DNA from 3 places in the Mesorhizobium sp. M6A.T.Ce.TU.016.01.1.1 genome. Region 1 is predicted to be linked to each of the others. Evidence: predicted binding sites of a transcription regulator. Region 1 holds the regulator's gene; each other region holds the start of a gene.
What was found. The regulator PhoB, encoded in region 1, activates phosphate uptake and scavenging genes when phosphate is short. The targets are predictions, from matches to a motif close to TGTCATNNANCTGTCAT.
Positions count from the first base shown of each region.

Region 1 (4,333 bases):
CGGCGAACAGGAAATCGGCATTCGGATCGGCGCCCGAGCCCTTGATGAAGACGTAGTTGCCTTCCGGCGCGACCTTGAACACTTCGCGGGCCTGCATGCGGCCGACTTCCTGGTTGTCGAAGGTCAGATAGAACACGTCCTTGTTCTCGATCAACCGGTCATAGCCGACGACCGGAATGCCTTCGTCCAGCGCCTTTTGCACCGCCGGCCCGATGGCCGACGCATCTTGCGCAAGGATGATGAGCGCGTTGGCGCCCTGCGAGATCAGGCTCTCGACATCGGTCAGCTGCTTGCCGGGATTGGACTGCGCATCGGCGGAAATATACTTGTCGCCGGCGGCCTCGATCGCTGTCTTCATGGCGGCTTCGTCGGTCTTCCAGCGCTCTTCCTGGAAGTTCGACCACGAAACGCCAATGACCTTGTCCTTCGCCTGTGCGACCGACGCGAGCGTCAGCGACATGGCGACCCCCGCCAGGATGGCGGCTGCGAATCTCTTCATGATAGTCCTCCCTGCGCCGCGATACGGCGCGACCAAACTGGCCCGAAGGCCGGCACAAAGGCTCTATTTTTTCGAGCCTCGAAAAAATACTGGTCCAACGCCGAAGCGCTGTCAACATCAATTCTGATGGATTTTGATGTCCCTGCCGACTTTTTTCGAGCCCCGGAATAAACAATGACAGGGCCTTCTGCTTCTGCCAGTATTTGTCGGACGCTACCGACGGCTTCCGGTTCATGAGCGGCCGCGGCAAGAGGGAGGAAGCAAAGGATGTCGGTTGGAATCCGTCATGACGATTTGCGTCGGCGCAACCGGGCGATGGTGATTTCGGCCGTACGCCGGGCAGGCCAGCCGTCGCGAACCGAGATCGCCGCGACCACCGGCCTCAGCCATTCGACCATATCGGCGATCTCTTCCGACCTCATCCAGGAAGGCATCCTGACCGAGAGCAAAGCGAGCGAGACCGTTTCGCTGAAACGCGGCCGGCCGCAGGTCGGCCTTAGCCTCAATCCGGAAGCGGCAGCGGTGTTGGCCGTCGTGTTGTCGCTGAATTTCCTTTCGGTCGCCGTCATCGATTATGCCGGACAAGTGGTCGCCGAGGAACAGCGCCGGCTGGACACGCTGACCATGTCGCGCGACGAGCTGATCGACGAATGTGTCGCCATCGTCCGGCGCCGGCTCGAAGATCCCGATCTCGATGTCCAAAGCGTCGCCCGCATCGCGCTGGCGATCCAGGGCATCACCGATTCCCATGCGCGCGCCATGTTGTGGTCGCCGATCACGCCGCAGACGAACATTGCCTTCGCCGACATTCTGGAACGTGAGTTCGGCATCCCGGCCATCATGGAGAACGACTGCAACATGATGGCCGTGGCGCTGCGCTGGCGCGACCCGGATCGCTACCGCGACGATTTCATCGCCATCCTGCTCTCCCACGGCATCGGCATGGGGCTGGTGCTGAAGGGCGAACTGTTCACCGGCACCCATTCCTCAGGCGGCGAATTCGGCCACATGATCCACCGGCCGGGCGGCGCGCTTTGCCGCTGCGGGCGGCGCGGCTGCGTCGAGGCCTATGCCGGCAACTACGCCATCTGGCGCAATGCAAGGCAGTTGAGCGAGAACGCCGAGCCGGTCGCCGATGTCAGCGACGCCGAGATGCGGGCACTGGCGGCCCGGGCGCGCCAGACGGACGGACCCGAGCGCGAAGCCTACCGCAAGGCCGGCGAAGCGCTCGGCTTCGGGCTCGGCAGCCTGTTCGCGTTGATCGATCCGGCGCCGGTCGCCATGGTCGGCGCCAGCGCTGCCGCCTTCGACCTGATCGAGCCGGCCCTGCGCGAGGCCATCGCTCAGACCGCCGGCGGTCAGCATTCGGGTTCGATTTCCTTCGACACTGAGCCGAACGAGCTGCCGCTGATCCGCGAAGGCTGCGCCATGCGAGCGCTGAGCTTCGTCGACCAGGAGATTTTCGCGCCGGGCGCGCAAGGGAAGTCCGGCACGGCCAGGAAGCACGTGGCCTGAATGGAAGAACGCAGCTTGAATTTAGGCAGTCTGTTCAGTCTTCCCTGATCGCATAGCCCGCGCCGCGGATGGTGCGGATGACATCGGGCATGCGGCCATTGTTGACCGCCTTGCGCAGCCGGCCGACATGGACGTCCACCGTGCGCTCGTCGATGTAGATCGTCTCGCCCCAGACATTGTCGAGCAACTGGCTGCGCGAGAACACCCGACCCGGGTGCCGCATCATGAATTCGAGCAGCCGGAATTCGGTCGGCCCGAGCCGGATCTCGCTCTTCTTGCGATAGACCCTGTGCGATTCGCGATCGAGCATGATGTCACCGACCTTCAGCACGCTGGACAGCACTTCGGGCTTGGCGCGGCGCAGCAGCGCCTTGACCCTGGCCATGAATTCCGGTGTCGAGAACGGCTTGACCAGATAGTCGTCGGCCCCGGTCGAGAGGCCGCGCACCCGGTCGCTTTCCTCGCCGCGCGCGGTCAGCATGATGATCGGCAGCCGCTCGGTTTCGGGACGCACCCGAAGGCGACGGCAAAGCTCGATGCCCGAAACCGCCGGCACCATCCAGTCGAGCACCAGAAGATCGGGCACGTTTTCCTGAAGCCGGATTTCGGCCTCGTCGCCGCGCGTCACCACCTCGACCTGATAGCCTTCGGATTCCAGATTGTAGCGAAGGAGGACGCCCAGCGGCTCTTCGTCCTCCACCACCATGATGCGCGGCGCGATCATCGGCCGGTTACCCCTGTCATGTCGCCGACGCCGGCATCGTCGTTTCGTCGAGCTTCGGCCGATCCGCCGGCAATTGCTGCCCGGTCACGACATAGTAGGCGTTCTCGGCGATGTTGGTGACATGATCGCCGATACGCTCGAGATTCTTGGCGCAGAACAGAAGATGCGTGCAGGCGGTGATGTTGCGCGGATCCTCCATCATGTAGGTCAGGAGTTCGCGAAAAACCGCCGTGTATTTCACGTCGATCTTCTCGTCGGCGGCGCGCAGCTCTTTCAACGCGCCGGCGTTGCGCGACACATAGTGCTCGACCACGCCGCGGAGCTGCTCGAGAACGAGATCCGCCATCGCGTCGATACCGTGCGAGAGATTACGCGGCGTGGCGCTCTGCCCGACGGCGCTGACCCGCTTGGCTATGTTCTTGGCTAGGTCGCCGATGCGCTCGAGATCGCCGGCCATCCGGATTGCGCCAACCACGGCGCGCAGATCTTGCGCCATCGGCTGCCGCTTGGCGATCAGCGTGATCGCGCTGTCGTCGAGTTCACGCTGCCGCGCATCCATGATGGCGTCATCCGAGACGACGCGCTGCGCCATCGCATTATCTGACGCGAGCAACGCGCGGATCGAGGCTGCGACCATCGCGGCGGCAAGCTCGTCCATGTCGCGGATCAGCCTGTCGATGTGCTCCAGTTCCTCGTCGAAAGATGCGACGGTATGTTCACCCATGATACTGTCCTCGTGCTCGAAATTCGCCGGACCGCTTAGCCGAACCGGCCGGTGATGTAGTCCTGGGTGCGCTTGTCGTCGGGGTTGGTGAACATCTTGTCGGTCGCGCCCTCCTCGACCAGATAGCCGAGATGGAACATCGCCGTGCGCTGCGACACGCGCGCTGCCTGCTGCATCGAATGGGTGACGATGACGATCGTGTAGTTCTGGCGCAGTTCGTCAATCAGTTCCTCGACACGGGCGGTGGCGATCGGATCGAGCGCAGAACACGGCTCGTCCATCAGGATCACTTCCGGTGACACAGCGATGGCGCGCGCAATGCACAGGCGCTGCTGCTGGCCACCGGAAAGGCCAGTGCCCGACTCGAGCAGGCGATCCTTGACCTCGTTGAACAGGCCGGCCTTCTTCAGGCTCGATTCGACGATGCCGTCCAACTCCGCCTTGCTCCTGGCCAGACCGTGAATGCGCGGACCGTAGGCGACGTTTTCGTAGATCGACTTCGGAAACGGGTTCGGCTTCTGGAACACCATGCCGACGCGAGCTCGCAGCTCGACGACATCGATTTTCGGGTCGTAGACATCCTCGTTGTCGAGCGTGATCTTGCCGCTTACCCGCGCGATGTCGATCGTGTCGTTCATTCGGTTCAAGCAACGCAGAAAGGTCGACTTGCCGCAGCCCGATGGGCCGATCAACGCCGTCACCTGGTTCTCGCGGACATCGAGATCCACGTCGAACAGAGCTCGCTTCTCGCCGTAATGAACGGAGACCTTTTCGCCCTTCATCTTGATCGAAGGCTCGTTGGTTCCGCTACTCAGTTTCTGCTCGACGCTGGCTTCCGTCATGATGTTCATATCCTCTACTCCTTACCAGC
Region 1 is NZ_RZTJ01000001.1:412,683-417,015, reverse strand. It holds gene xylF (D-xylose ABC transporter substrate-binding protein) at 1-499, opposite strand, end outside; gene EOC94_RS02165 (ROK family protein) at 767-2,014, shown strand; gene phoB (phosphate regulon transcriptional regulator PhoB) at 2,049-2,738, opposite strand; gene phoU (phosphate signaling complex protein PhoU) at 2,755-3,462, opposite strand; gene pstB (phosphate ABC transporter ATP-binding protein PstB) at 3,498-4,313, opposite strand; gene pstA (phosphate ABC transporter permease PstA) at 4,326-4,333, opposite strand, start outside.

Region 2 (4,333 bases), on a different contig from region 1:
ATGTCGAGGAACATTGCGCCGGCCTCGAGGTGACGGGCCGTTTCCTGCTGAACGGCGGGAACGGCCTTGGCAAAATCGCCGGCCAGCTTGCGGTCGAGGAATCTCGGCGTCGAGAAATCCTCCGCGTCATCGGCATCCGTGTGGCCGACACGCGACAAAATCCGCTCGAACACACCGATGAACGGGAACAGCAACAATGTATTGAAGATGTTGAAGAAGGTCGAGTAGAGGCCGACCGCGACCGGCACCAGGGGGAAGGTCTCCTTGCCGTCGACGATCACCGGGATGGCGGGATCGCCGCCGAAGAACTGCATGGCCCATTCCAGGACCTGCATGGAGACGAAGAACAGCGGGATGGTGATGCACACGCCGATGATGTTGAACGAGATGTGCGCGTAAGCGGTCCGCTTGGCGTTCTTCGAAAGATTGAGCGAAGCCATCCACGAGGTGATCGTGGTGCCGAGATCGGCGCCGAGCGAGAAGGCGACGGCCGTCGTCCAGTCGAGAATGCCGGCGGCGCCAAGGCCCATCACAATGCCGATCGTCGCCGAGGACGAATGGATCATGGCGGTCACGCCGGCGGCGATGAACACGCATTTGAGAAGGTTGACATAGGAGTCGGCCGTCAGCGTTTGCAGCAGCGCCATGACTTCGGGCAGGTTGCGAAGCGGGCGCAGGCCGCCGGTCATCAGGTTGAGGCCATAGAAGATCAGCGCGAAGCCCATGCAGGCGAGCGCAATGTTCTTGACCTTTTCGCTTTTGGCGAAGCAGTAGACCAGCGAGAACACGCCGGCCAGGATCAATCCAAGCGGGCCGAGCGGCAGGGCGATGAGCCCGTTGCCGAGCGTGGTGCCGATATTGGCGCCCATGATCACGCTGATCGCCGGCCTCAAGGCGATGACGCCGGCATTGACCAGGCCGACGACCATGACGCTCATCGCCGTCGACGACTGGATGACGCCGGTGATCAGCGTTCCTGCCAGCACGCCCTTGATCGGCGTTCCGGCGGCCTTGGCGAGAAAGGCGCGCATCCGGTTGACCGAAAGCGCCTGGATGCCGTTTGCCATGAAGTCGAGGCCGAGCATGAAGATGCCCAACCCCCCGATCACCGGCACGAGGATGTCCTTGAAGATATCTATGTCCATGTCACGCAGTCCCCAACAAGCCGTTACCACGGCGCGATATGACGTTCAGTTCAGGTGCTGCGCGAGGCAGCCTGGCTCTTCAGCTCAGTTTCCGACGGGCGCTTGGCTCGCCCAGTATTGTTCGACCTGGTCGACGAGCGCCTTCGGCAGCGGCACATAGCCGAGCGCGGTGGCGTCGCCGGCGCCCTGCGCGAAGGCGAGCCGGAAAAGGTCGTGCACGCGGCGATAGCGATGTTCCGAACGGCCCGAGACCTGAACGACCGCGAACACAGCCGTGCTGATCGGATAGGCGGCATCTCCGTCTCGATCGGTCAGCGAAGCGAAGAAATCGGTCGTTTGCGCCCAGTCGATGGACGTCGCAGCAGCCTGCACGCCGTCGGGCTCCGGCTTGACGAACTTGCCGGATTTGTTCTCGATCAGTGCGTAGGAAAGGCTGGCGCGCTGCGCCTGGCCGGATTCGGCATAGGCGATCGCCCCCTTCGTGTCATGCACGGCTCGAATGAGGTTCTGCGTGCCTTCGGCATCGGCGCCGAGCGGCCACGAGATCAGTGTGTTGGCGCCGTACTTGCTCTTCCACTCGTCGCTGACCGCCGACAGATACTCCGTGAACACAAAAGTCGAGCCGGACCCATCCTTACGGTGAAGAACGCTGATCCTAAGATCGGGCAGCGTCAGATCCGGATTCGCCGCCTTGATCGCGGGATCGGACCATGACTGGATCTTGCCCAGATAGATGTCGGCCAGAAGCGGCCCCGTCAGGCGAAGGCTTCCCGGGCCAATGCCGTCGAGATTGATGACGACGGCGATGGCGCCCATCACGATCGGAAACTGTTGGCGGCCGGCTTTCCTGAGGTCGGCGGCGTTGATCGGCGCATCCGTCGCGGCAAAGTCCATGTCCGGCTGGTCGAGACGCAGGACGCCGGCGAGCGAGCCGACGATCTCATAGTCGACCTTCCAATCGGGCGAGATATAGTCGCCGCCATCTGCGCGGGCGCTCTCGTAGGCCGTTGCCCATTTGCCGATGATCGGGGCAGCCAGTGTCGATCCAGCGCCGCGAATAGGCTCAGCCTGCGCAGCGGCCCCGATCATCAAGGCAACAGCCAGCGCGATGGCGCCACTTGATCCCGTTATCTTCGGCCATTTGCGCCGAAGTGACGCAAAGCTTGCTGGAAACATCATGGCGATCCCCGACTATACTGCGCAAATAAAAATCTACTTTTCAGTCTTGGCAGATATCAACAGTCGTCCGCCCGGCGAACACACACCGGCCGAGAGACAACATTGCTCATCGTATGAACCTTGGTTAACAATTGGATGACAGAGATCTTGTGGGGCGAATCTTTTTTATTCGGATTTTCCGCGATCACTTGTCCCGCCCGTTCCTCGGACTCCTATGAAGAATTGGGGTCCGAAGGACTGGGCTCCAACGTTGCGCCTCGCGCTCACCCTTCTCCCCTTGTGGGAGAAGGTGTCGCCGAAGGCGACGGATGAGGGGTGTTCCAGCTTGGCAACGACGGCGCTCCGTCCAACACCCCTCAACCGTCTTGGCGCTGCGCGCCAATCCACCTTCTCCCACAAGGGGAGAAGGGGAGAAGGAAGTCTACGCAGCCCTACTTCGCGTCGTGGAAGATGATGCCGACGGTATGGCGCATGCCGGAGCGAAGCCTACTGACGCCGTGCCTGAGATTGACGCGGTAGCTGCCTTTGCTGCCCTGGACCGGACGATTGTGCACCGCGAAGGCGACCGCATCGCCCTGGCGCAACGGCACCACCTCGGCCCGGCTCTGCATGCGCGGGCGCTGTTCGGTCAGCACGAACTCGCCGCCGGTGAAATCCTTGCCGGGTTCGGACAGCAGGATTGCCACCTGCAGCGGGAAGGCAAGATCGCCGTAGAGATCCTGATGCAGGCAGTTGAAGTCACCGGGACCATATTGCAGCAGCAGCGGCGTCGGCCGTGTCTGGCCCTGGGCGTGGCATTGCTTGAGGAACGCGGCGTGCTCGTCCGGGTAGCGCTGCGCGATGCCCATGCGCTCGTTCCAGTCGTTGGCGACCGCGGCGAGGCGCGGATAGAGCGCGGTGCGCAAGCCGCCGATCAGCTCGGGCAAGGGATAGCGGAAATAGCGGTACTCGCCCTTGCCGAAGCCGTGCCGCGCCATATGGACATGGCTGCGGAAATGGCTCTCGTCCGGGTAAAGCCCGGCGACCTCCCGGCATTCTTGCGGCGTCAGCAGCTTTTCCATCACCGCGCAGCCATAGCCGCTCATCTCCCCGGCCAACGCCTGCCAATCATATGCGGCGACGCGCGTCTCCGCCGATCGGACCGCTGCCTTCGAACCTATCGAATGAATGGTCATGGCTTTGCCTCCTCTGGCTTCGTCCTGCCATCAGAGATGGGTAAAACAGTGCGCGCGAACCACCCGTTTCCTGCCAACTGGGGTTTTGCGCACAGAACGAAGCGTCAAGCGGCGTCCCACCGGCTCGATGGAGCGACCGCCAACGATCCTTGGGTTCAACCGCGACGTGCAGGTTCGGGTTCCTCGGGCGCCGGCTCGGTCGTTCCGCCGCCTGACGTGGCGAGAAACAGGACGGCGCAGAGCATGATCGCAGCACCAAGCACGCCGGCGGACGACATCCGCTCGCCCAGGAAAAGTGCCGCGCCCAGGGCGCCGAACACGCTTTCGGCGCTGACGATTACCGCCGCGTGGCTGGCCGAGGTGAAACGCTGGGCAATCGTCTGGATGCCGAAGCAGACGGCTGTAGAGAATACGCCGAGCACAAGCAGTTGCGGCCAGGCATCGAACGCATTGGCAGGCGACAGATTGCCATGGAAGAAGCCGAGCGGCAGGCTGATCACCGCCGCGCCAAGGAACTGCGCCGCCATGGCGGTGAACGGGCGTCCATAGGTCTGCGCATGACGACCGAGCTCGACCATCCAGAGCGCGTAACAGCCCGCCGACAGCATGATCGCCACATCGCCCTGGTTGAAGCTGGCGATGCCGCCGGACAAGAGTAGCGCGCCGACCAGCGTCAGGCCGGCGGCGAGGCCGACAGAAGCCGTCAGACGCTCGCCGACGAGCAGCCACGCCGCGAATGGCGTCATAACCGTCGCCGTGCTGACCAGAAAGCTGGCATTCGCCACCGACGTGCCGAGATAGCCGATCTGCTGCAGGACGATCGCGATTGCAAAC
Region 2 is NZ_RZTJ01000011.1:764-5,096, forward strand. It holds gene EOC94_RS19930 (Na/Pi symporter) at 1-1,145, opposite strand, end outside; gene pstS (phosphate ABC transporter substrate-binding protein PstS) at 1,230-2,324, opposite strand; gene EOC94_RS19940 (2OG-Fe(II) oxygenase) at 2,756-3,499, opposite strand; gene EOC94_RS19945 (DMT family transporter) at 3,655-4,333, opposite strand, start outside.
Region 2: pstS (phosphate ABC transporter substrate-binding protein PstS) is a predicted target of PhoB. The motif match lies at 2,449-2,465, and genes of this name have one in related genera.

Region 3 (4,333 bases), on a different contig from region 1:
ATGTCCGGCAGGACAGAGGGGGGCGCTGTCCCGCCAGCCTATCGAGCTTTCATCGCCGATCGCCAGAGTCCGGCGCCTGCCAGCCATAGAGCCAGTCCAAATCCGCCGCGAGCTTTTCGGGCGAGCGCAGCTTCAGGAACAGGTTGCGCGCGACCGCCACCGGCCCGGAAGCGTGCCAGGCAAAGCGGTTGACGGCGCCGCGGCGGGCGACTTTGGCGATGCGCGGCCGCCGCATTTTTTCCCAGGCAGCAAGCGCGCCCCATGGATCGGCGGGCGAGGCGGCGATAAAGCCGGCAAGGGTTGCGGCATCCTCGACCGCCATCGCCGCGCCCTGCGCCGCAAACGGCGTCATCGCATGCGCCGCATCACCGATCAGCGCGATACCGGCGGGCGTCGTCCATGGCTGTGCCTGGTCAACAGTATGGATCGGCCATGCCGTCCACAGGCCGGCATCCTCGGCAAGCCGGGCCAGTGCTGCCGCCGTGCCACGCATGGCGCCGACGAGGATTTCGGGGTCGGCGTGGCCCGACCAGCCCTCGGCGATGATCTCGCCCCTGGTGAAGGCGGCCAGATTGAACGCCGCGCCATTGCTGACCGGATAGGCGACGAGGTGGAAGCCGGGATGCAGGAAGGCGGTCACGCAATTGGCGGCGCCAACCGCCGCAACGGCTTCTCCCGCGACACTGTCTGCGCTGACCGTCGCGCGCCAGGCAAGCTCGCCCGAAAACCGGCTTTGGGCGGCAAATCCGCCGAAGGCACGGATCGCCGACCAGACGCCGTCGGCACCGATCAGCAGAAAGCCGTCGGCTTCGATGGTCTTGCCGGCAATCTCGACTGTTGCCGTGGTATGGTGCGGTCCTGCCGCGACGCCGCCGACGCGCGCTCCGGTGACGAGACTGATGTCCGGCTGTTCGGCAAGGCGCGCCATCAGCGCCTCTTGCAGATCAGCCCGATGAGCGACGAGATAGGGCGCCTGCCAGCGCCTTTCGGCTGCTTCGCCAAGCGGCACCCGCGCCAGCTCGCGCAGCGTGGCGGCGTCCTTGAGCACGACCGCCTCCGGCCGCACCGCCGCCGGCAACAGCCGGTCGAGCACGCCGAGCTGGCGAAGGATGCGCGTCGCGTTGGGTGAGAGCTGGATGCCGGCGCCGGCCGCTTCGAGGCGCGGCGCCTGCTCAAACAGCCGCACCAGATAGCCGCGCTCGGAAAATGCCAGCGCCGCAGTCAGTCCGGCGACGCCGGCTCCGGCGATGACGACCTGCCCGGACCGCGTGTCGTCCATAGGGATGACGTGCGCGTCAGGCGGCCTGGTCGATATACAGGCATCCCGCAGGCTGCGTTTCCGTCGCCTTCAGCTTTGGCGAATAGCGATAAAGCGTCGAGCAATAGGGGCAGACCTTTTCATTGTCGTCGCCCATGTCGAGAAACACATGCGGATGGTCGAAAGGCGGATTGGCGCCGGTGCACATGAATTCCTTGACGCCGATGTCGATCGCCGCATAGCCCGCATCGTTCTGGAAATGGGGAATGGAACCGCCTGCCATCGTCGTCTCCTAAATTTGCCGCATGACCTCGGATCATGCGCAAAATCAAAATTCTACCGCGTCCTTTGCGCGTCCAAAGGACGCGCTGCGCTGTACCTGGATTGCATCTGGATCATAAGCTGTCTCTTTGCAAGATCGATGAAATCAAACTGTCGTAAAAGCCTGTCACAGGATAAGCTAAGCCGGTTAAGGCATGGCCGCGAAAATCGAATTCGGTTTCGCTGGGGATCATGCGTAGCTTAAAAGTGGTAGAGCGTCCTTTGCGCATCCGGAACGACGCGTGACGCTCTGGGCAGCGGGTGCGAAACGAGCAGGAACCATGAACGAACTAAAGCCGGTGCAGAGCGAATTCACCACTGTCGAGGTGGCGAGCCCAGAGGGCGGCAACCCGGACCGCTTCGTCAACCGCGAGTTTTCCTGGCTGCAATTCAACCGCCGCGTCCTTGAGGAGTCGCTGAACGCCAATCATCCGCTGCTCGAGCGTGTCCGCTTCCTGTCGATATCCGCCGCCAATCTCGACGAGTTCTTCATGGTGCGCGTCGCCGGTCTCGCCGGCCAGGTTCGCGAAGGCATCACGCTGAAGAGCCCGGACGGCCGCACCCCCGAACAACAGCTGGAACAGCTGCTGCGCGAGGTCGAGCGTCTGCAGGAGGATCAGCAGAATAGCCTTTCCGCGCTGATGCTGCTGCTCGACAAGGAAGGCATCGAGAGCATCAGCCGCGATGCGCTGACCAAGGACGAGAAGACCTGGCTCGAGGATCATTTCCAGGAGCAGGTCTTTCCGGTGCTCACACCGCTTTCGATCGACCCGGCGCATCCGTTCCCGTTCATTCCCAATCTCGGCTTCTCGATGGCCCTGCAACTGCGCCATCGCAGGAATGGCGAGGAGATGAGTGCGCTGTTGCGTCTGCCGGTGGCGCTGAAGCGCTTCATCCGCTTGCCGGACCGCAAGCGTCATGTCCGCTTCATTCCACTGGAAGAGGCGGTCGGCCTCTATATCGGCAAGCTGTTCCCCGGCTACGAAGTCAAGGGCTCCGGCACGTTCCGCATCATCCGCGACAGTGACATCGAGGTCGAGGAGGAGTCCGAGGATCTCGTGCGCCTGTTCGAGACGGCGCTGAAGCGCCGCCGCCGCGGCTCGGTCATCCGCATCGAATTCGACAAGCTGATGCCGGCCGAGCTGCGCGAGTTCGTCGCCGGCGAGCTTGGCGTCTCGTCGAGCCGCATCAGCGTGCTCACCGGTCCGCTGGCGCTCAGCCAGATTTCCGAGATCGTCGCCATCGCCCGCGACGATCTCAAGTTCACGCCCTATAATCCGCGCTTTCCCGAGCGCATCCGCGAGCATGGCGGTGACTGTTTCGCTGCTATACGCGAGAAGGACATCATCGTTCACCACCCCTACGAATCCTTCGATGTGGTGGTGCAGTTCCTGCGCCAGGCGATGGCCGATCCGGAAGTGGTGGCGATCAAGCAGACGCTCTATCGCACCTCGAACGACAGCCCGATCGTGCGCGCCTTGGTCGACGCGGCCGAGGCCGGCAAGTCGGTGACGGCGCTGGTCGAGCTCAAGGCGCGTTTCGACGAGGAAGCCAACATCCGCTGGGCCCGCGATCTCGAGCGCGCCGGCGTTCAGGTCGTGTTCGGCTTCCTCGAGCTGAAGACCCATGCGAAAATGTCGCTGGTGGTGCGGCGCGAGGACGGCAAGCTGCGCAACTACGTGCATCTCGGCACCGGCAACTACCACCCGGTCACCGCGCGCATCTACACCGACCTGTCCTTCTTCACCACCGATCCGACGATCGCCCGCGATGTCGCCCAGCTGTTCAACTTCATCACCGGCTACGCCGAGCCGACCGAGGAGATGCGGCTGGCCATCTCGCCCTTCACGCTGCGCAAGCGCATCCTCAAGCACATTTCGGCCGAGATTGCTCATGCGCTGGAGGGCAGGCCGGCCCGCATCTGGATGAAGATGAATTCGCTGGTCGACCCGATCATCATCGACGCGCTCTATGACGCCAGCCGCGCCGGCGTCGAGATCGATCTAGTCGTGCGCGGCATCTGCTGCCTGAGGCCCCAGGTGCCGGGCCTGTCGGAAAACATAAGGGTCAAGTCGATCGTCGGCCGCTTCCTCGAACACAGCCGCATCTACTGTTTCGGCAACGGCCATGGACTGCCGTCGGACGGGGCGGTCGTCTACATCTCGTCGGCCGATTTGATGCCGCGCAATCTCGACCGCCGCGTCGAAACCATGGTGCCGATCACCAATCCAACGGTGCATGAACAAGTGCTCGGCCAGATCATGCTGGGCAACATCATGGACAACCAGCAAAGTTTCGACGTATTGGCTGACGGAACCTCCCGGCGCGCCGTGCTTGAGGAGGGCGAGGAACCGTTCAACGCGCAGGAATATTTCATGACCAATCCGAGCCTTTCCGGACGGGGTGATGCGCTGAAATCGCATGCGCCCAAGCGCATCGCGCAGTTCAAGCGCCGCAAGAAAAACGGCGCAGCGACCGGCTGATGATTTCAACGTCCCAGGGCCGGCTTCAGGACCGCCGACCGCTGTCCATCATCGACATCGGGTCGAACTCGATCCGTCTTGTCGTCTATGAGGGGCTGGCGCGCTCGCCGACCACGCTGTTCAACGAAAAGATGCTGGCTGGCCTCGGTCGCGGCATCGTGTCGACCGGAAAGCTGGACCCCGAGGCGGTGACGCGCTCGATGGAGGAGTTTCGCCGTTTCCGTGCGCTGTCCGAGCAGGCCGGCGCCGAGCACATGTATGTGCTGGCGAC
Region 3 is NZ_RZTJ01000030.1:18,188-22,520, forward strand. It holds gene EOC94_RS30440 (FAD-dependent monooxygenase) at 50-1,279, opposite strand; gene EOC94_RS30445 (zinc-finger domain-containing protein) at 1,296-1,541, opposite strand; gene EOC94_RS30450 (RNA degradosome polyphosphate kinase) at 1,861-4,062, shown strand; gene ppx (exopolyphosphatase) at 4,062-4,333, shown strand, end outside.
Region 3: EOC94_RS30450 (RNA degradosome polyphosphate kinase) is a predicted target of PhoB. The motif match lies at 1,681-1,697, and genes of this name have one in related genera.